Regions from separate parts of the Brevibacillus sp. FW301-21C12A genome, predicted to be linked through region 1. Evidence: riboswitches for the same ligand, from Rfam matches in the RefSeq annotation. Region 1 holds a riboswitch; the other holds the start of a gene.
What was found. Region 1 has a riboswitch for S-adenosylmethionine ahead of AC3WQH_RS03715 (homoserine dehydrogenase). Riboswitches for the same ligand answer to the same signal wherever they lie in the genome.

Region 1 (3,229 bases):
CTGCCCGTTTTTTCTTTTGCGCCGCTTTTTCGGGTTATGCCGTTTCCAGCAGCGGGAAGCAGCGGACGGACAGGCCAAAATCGCTTTTCAGCACTTCCTCGTGCTCTTCGCGAATCCCTGTTACGATCAACCCCGCGCGCAATACTCCGCCCAGATCGAATTGGACTTTCAGCTTCGTCACCGTCACGCCCGCCTCGCGCAAGAAATGCAGGACGCGATCAGGCGTCGCAGCGAGACACGAGCCTTCGAGATAACACAGCACGCGCTCGTCCTGCCATTGACCCGGCTGCGCTTCGGCCGTTTTTTCCTTCCAGGCCGGATGCGGGGTAAACGGCTGCGTCAACAAATAAGCCAAATCCTCGACAACGGCGCTTGCCGTCGGCAGCTCGCCTGCGCCTCTGCCCGTAAACAGCAGATCGCCTACGATGTTTCCGGAAAGCTGAACAGCGTTGAAAGCATCCTGAATTTGCGCCAGCGGATGAGCGACAGGCAGCATGGTCGGCTGAACCGAGAGCCGGATTCCTTGCTCTGTTTTGTGCGCCTGGGCAATCAGCTTGATCCGGTAGCCCAGCTCGTTTGCGATACGGATGTGACCAGGAGACAAATCGGCAATCCCTTTGCGCACGACATTTGCAAGCGGCAGCGATTCTCCGTACACAAGCTGCGCGAGAATGTACAGTTTGTACATCGCGTCGAATCCTTCCACGTCAGAGCGCGGATCGGCTTCCGCATACCCCAGCTCCTGCGCTTGCTTCAACACTTCCTGATAGGGAAGCTGCTCCGCTTCCATTTTCGTCAGGATGAAGTTCGTCGTACCGTTGAGAATGCCGCGCACTCCTTGAATATCGTTCGTGCGCAAAAACTGTCGCAGCACGCTCAAAATCGGGATGCCGCCTGCCACGCTCGCCTCATAGGCCAGATGGACCTGATGCCGGTTTGCCAGATCGACCAACTCTGTGCCGCGTTTGGCAAGCAGCTCCTTGTTCGCCGTCACCACGTGGCAGCCTTTTTCGATCAAGGCACGGACGTAGTCATACGTCGGCTCGACGCCCCCCATCACCTCGACGACAATGTCCACATCGCTTTTCAACACGTCCTCAAAATCCGTGGTCAAAAGCGCGGGATCTACCTGAACGGCCCGTTCTTTTTCCGAATCGCGGACCAATGCTTTGACAATTTCGATTCGCTTGCCCAATCTCGCAGCCAGCTTCTCCTGCTGCGAACGAATCGTCTTGATGACGCCGCCCCCTACTGTTCCCAATCCAAGCAGCCCTACCTTGACTACACCTGCGCTCATTTCTACCACCTCATAGCAATATTTTCGTAAAAAGAAAAAACCTTCCCGCTAAGAAGAAGGTTTTGGCATCAACGAAATCCTTCTCCTTATCTCCCAGGACGCTTCCGCCCTGCAGGAATTGGCACCTTGTCACAAGCTGTGTGACGGTTGCCGGGCTTCATCGGGCCAGTCCCTCCGCCTCTCTGGATAAAGAAAACTATGAATTTTTGCTCTTTCTCGTCGAGAAAGCGGCCAAGCGAAAAGCTTATTGGAAAAGAAAGCCTTTGTTGAGCGGAAACATCAAAAAACCTTCTTCGCTAAGAAGAAGGTTCGTCATAACTGCTACGATGTACCCGCTTCTTATCTTTCGGAACGAAAACGCCCCGCAGGAATTGGCACCTTGTCGCACTACGCAACGGTTGCCGGGCTTCATCGGGCCAGACCCTCCACCTCTCTGGATAAGAACTTTGTTTGCTGTTGAGCCTATTCTAAGAAATTCCAAAGCATTCGTCAACAAAATTCTTTTTCGTTTTTAACCAGGCTAGATGCGGTCAGAAACGGTTCAGATACGGCCAAAAACGGGACAACCGTTCCGAATGTACGGTCGCCTTCACCTGGCAAAAACGCTTTCGACTTCCTCCGTACTGCAGCAAACGCAACGGACCAGCCCTTCCTCGCTTTCCCCCGACAGCTCTCGTTCTTCGACATAACCGCACCATTGACAGATGAAAAGCTGAACCATGCTGCCCCCTCCTTTAAGTTGCTCACGGTCAATCAGCGCCGATTTCCTCTCCCCAAAACAAAAAACGCATTTTCTACTGATCGAAAAAAGATCCGATCGTTAGAAAATGCGCAGGCAAGCAATAGACATCCTTGTCCGTTTGCCAGTATGGCGAGTCCTCTAACACCTCCCTATCTCCCGTAGGTCCATCAGTGTTGTTGAAACAGGCAGGTCTCCTGACTTCGGGATCATCGTCTGGCGCTGCCTTCCCTGTCCAGCGGCTGGACAAGTGGCCTGTGTGCGCGAAACTCCCCTCTTACAGTGGCGGGACCGTGTCGGATTTGCACCGAGCTTCCCTATTATCCTTAGCAGCGAATCGCCGCAAGGAACCTGTTCCCCCGTATGCAATTTTGCAAATCGTTACTACCATTCTATTCTACTTTTCCTGAAAAATGGTAGAATAAACAAGCGAAAGGGACGAATCAAATCAACGCGGTTCGCTTTTGCATACCGTCTACAGTGAATACCTTTCCCGCAATATGCGACAGTGATGGGCCTCATGCCCGGCAATGACATAGGCCAAAGTGCGTGCGGACAGTTTGTTGCCGTTGGCCGTCCCTGTTCGCGTCCACGCCTCCTCTGCCACTCCCCGCAACAGAGCGCGCGTCGACTGCCGAACAGCCTGATATTCTTCGAGCAAATCGGCCAGGTCGCGTTTCTGAAAAAAAGCTTGCGCAACATACGCATTTTCGTCAAATCCGACGAGCGGTGTCTGATCTCCCCGGGCAATTCGCAGCAAGCGGTAGCTCATAATCCGCTCCGTATCGATCAGATGCCCCAACACTTCTTTTACGGTCCATTTGCCCGGCGCGTAGCGATACTCCGCTTGCGCCTCGGTAAGCCCGGCATACATCTCGACGGTCTGCGCCAGTTGCTTCGCCAGTACGGCTGTCAACTCGCCTTCTGGCACTTGCTCGACATAGTAGGCAAAATACTCCCCGTATTCCTCGCGATTTGGTCGACTTGGCATGCTTTTCGCCTCCTTTGATTTTGGGAACGGTCATTCCTTTGCTGTCTGGCCTTTTCTTGGAGCATCCGGTTTTCAGATGCTCTGTGGTAACATCACGGCCGTTTTAAAGGGATAGCAAGCCAGACCCTCTGTCGCGCAAAGCAGTTGGGCATACGTATCCGTGCCCGAACCCGTACCCGAACCCGCAGCTCCCCCCTGCGAA
Region 2 (3,229 bases), on a different contig from region 1:
TGAACAATTCCTTGTCTGATACGCATTTGCTAAATAACGACATCAACAGCCAGATGCCGACAAAATTTTGAACGGGAATCACAAGCACATGATAGGGAAGCTGATGGGATACATAGGTGGGAAAATTGAGATAGGTCAACCCCAAATCTATCAGGGAAAAAAGCGCACCCGTCAAAAGAGTAAACAGTGTTTTCCGATAACTGGCTTTGTAGCGTTGATATATCAGGAGGGAGATTGCAAACGTGGCGGCCATTACGAGCATGGCGACCCAGGTGCCTTCGCCGCCCAGATAAAAGCGGTACAGCGCTGATTCGATCAGCACGATCAAGGCGATTCGTACTCCGCCGTAGATCAGAGCGAAAAAGACGATGACGTGCCTGATGTCGAAAATGATTCCTTCGTTGACGCTCGAAGCGAAGGTCATCGCCAGAAACATGCAGACAGAGCTGGTTACGAGAATAAAGCAACGGCTATAGTTACGCATCCGGTCGCGGTAATAGATGTTGAACAAAACAAACGGTGTCAAGGCAAAAAACATTTGCAAGATTAGTTCTTTTAGTAGACTCATTAGACATCCCCATCGCAAATTTGCATGGCTTTTGCTTCAATCTACAAGGTTTCGACAAGACCTTACATAATTCCTCCAAAATTTGGACATCGAGTTGGGATTATTTTGGAGGACAAAAGCTTCAAAAACCCAGTTGACAGATGGGTAAAACAAGGATTATAGTCTGTATATATTAATACAAACGTTGCGAAAATAAAAACTACTCTTATCCAGAGAAGGCTGAGGGAATGGCCCTATGATGCCCGGCAACCTAGCTGGCAAGATCACCGTCTTGCGAGCCAAGGTGCTAACTCCAACAGGTAGCGATACCTGACAGATAAGAGGCGCGAATCTTGTCGATCAAGCCTCTTTCATCTGTTGAAAGAGGCTTTTCCTATTGGAAGGGCGTAGCCTCCTCAGCTTGAAGCTCAGCAGGAAGAAAGAAAAAGGGGGATTTTTCGATGAAAAAGAGACTGGGTCTTGTCACATCAATCGTACTGGCTGCGTCGCTGGCCTTGACCGCTTGCGGCGGGGGAGCGGACACCCAAAATCAGGCGGGAAGCGGCGCTTCCGGCGGCGAGAAGGCGAAGCGCATTGCCTTGATTATGCGCCAAAACGTCGGCACGTTTTCTGCCCAATACATTAACGGCGTGAAGCAGGAAGTCGAGAAAAACGGCGGCGAGCTGACCGTATTCAACGCAGATACCGATTTGTCGAAAATGGCCTCCAACCTCGACGCTGCGGTGAACCAAAATTTTGACGGCATCCTGATTGACCACGGTACGGCGGAAGCGCTGCAGCAAGGCACGCAAAAAGCGGTCGACAAAAAGATCCCGGTCGTGCTGTTCGACACCGATATCAAGCTGCCGGGCGTCCCTGTCGTCGAGCAAGATGACAACAAGCTGGCCGAGTTGAGCCTGGAAAAGCTGGCTGCCGATACGGGCGGCAAAGGCAACATCGTGAAAATTTGGGTAGCGGGCTTTGCGCCGATGGAAAAGCGCCAGGTAACGTATGAAGCATTCCTGAAAAAATACCCGGATATCAAGGAAATCGCCGCGTTTGGCTCGGCAACGAACAACACCGCGCTGGATACGCAAGCGCAGATGGAAGCGATTTTGAAAAAGTATCCGAACAAAGGCGACATTACAGCCGTATGGGCATCGTGGGATGAATTTGCCAAAGGGGCAACCCGTGCGATCCAGCAAGCAGGACGCACCGAGATCAAGGTGTACGGCATCGACCTGAGCGACGAAGACTTGCAACTGATCCAGGAGCCAAACTCTCCTTGGGTCGCGACAGCAGCGGTAGATCCGTCGAATATCGGACGCATTCACGCGCAGACCGTTTTCCAAAAAATGAAAGGCGAGCAAGTGCCAGACAGCGTGAAGCTGAATCCGGTGCTGGTCAAACAGGAAGACTTGCCAAAGGATAAAAAAGTAACGATGGGCGATCTGTCCCAATACGTACAAGAGTGGGGCAAGTAAGCAAATAGAGCTGGTTGGTTTGGCTATTCCCGTTGCTTTTGTCAACGGGAATCTTGTTTATTTAGGGGGGGCGAAAAGTGTCCAGCTTGCAGATGAAAGGGATTGTGAAGCAGTTTTCCGGCGTGCCTGCGTTGCGCTCCGTCGATTTTGAAGTCAAGGCTGGCGAGGTGCACGCGCTGCTCGGAGCGAACGGAGCGGGAAAAAGCACGCTGATGAAAATTCTTACAGGCGCGTATCAGCCGGATGGCGGCAGCATCGCGATTGACGGCAAGGACGTCTCGATCCAATCGCCGCAGGATGCGAAAGCGTTGGGCATCCAGTGCGTCTACCAGGAAGTCGATACGGCGCTGATCCCGTATTTGAGCGTGACGGAAAACATTTTGCTCGACCAGATCGTGTCCAAAAGCAGCAAGGGACTCATGAACTGGCAAGGGCTGCACAAGGAAGCGGAGAGCATTTTGCAAAGCTTCGGCTTTTCCATCCCTGTGCGCATGCTCGTCGAGGAATGTACGCTGTCCGAAAAGCAACTGATCTTGATTGCCCGCGCGACCGTGCAAAAAGCGAAGTACGTCATTTTTGACGAACCGACAGCCCCGTTGAGCACGAAGGAGAGCGAGCGGCTGTTTCTCATTATCGACCAGTTGAAAAAAGCAGGCGTCGGGATCATCTACATTTCCCATCGGCTGCCGGAAATTTTCGAAATCTGCGACCGGATCACGGTCATGCGCGACGGTCAACTGATTGCCACGAGCGAGACGGCCGCTACTACGATGGATGAAGTCATCGGGAACATGCTGGGCAAAAGCTTCGAGGAAGAGTTCCCGAAAGTGGAGCTGCCGATTGGCGAAGTGATCCTGGAAGCGGCCGGAGTGGCTGGCGGCAAGGTGCGCGGTGCGGATGTGAGCGTTCGCGAGGGCGAGATCGTAGGCGTCGTAGGACTTGTCGGGGCAGGGAAGACGGAGCTGGCCCGGCTGCTGTTCGGAGCGGATGCGGCCGAAGCTGGCGAGATCAGGCTGAAAGGCAAGGCGGTACGCCTGCGCTCGCCAAAGGAAGCCGTGGATGCAGGGATCGTCCTCGTCCCGGAGGAGCGGCGAAAAGAAGGCATTTTTGTCGAGGAGTCGGTGAAAAACAATTTGTCTGTCTCGACTTTGTGGAAATGGTCGCGCCTCGGGTTTGTCCGCAGGGGAGTCGAGGCGGG

Region 2: linked by a shared signal. The riboswitch ahead of AC3WQH_RS22520 (sugar ABC transporter substrate-binding protein) and the one ahead of AC3WQH_RS03715 (homoserine dehydrogenase) in region 1 are both predicted to bind S-adenosylmethionine.

What each region holds. Positions count from the first base shown of each region.
Region 1 covers NZ_JBYTBG010000003.1:187,897-191,125, reverse strand. Annotated here, with positions in the region: gene AC3WQH_RS03715 (homoserine dehydrogenase) at 35-1,297, opposite strand; SAM riboswitch class I at 1,381-1,490, opposite strand; SAM riboswitch class I at 1,634-1,741, opposite strand; cobalamin riboswitch at 2,207-2,406, opposite strand; gene AC3WQH_RS03710 (DinB family protein) at 2,512-3,027, opposite strand.
Region 2 covers NZ_JBYTBG010000052.1:22,363-25,591, reverse strand. Annotated here, with positions in the region: gene AC3WQH_RS22525 (ATP-binding protein) at 1-568, opposite strand, end outside; SAM riboswitch class I at 771-891, shown strand; gene AC3WQH_RS22520 (sugar ABC transporter substrate-binding protein) at 1,009-2,031, shown strand; gene AC3WQH_RS22515 (sugar ABC transporter ATP-binding protein) at 2,109-3,229, shown strand, end outside.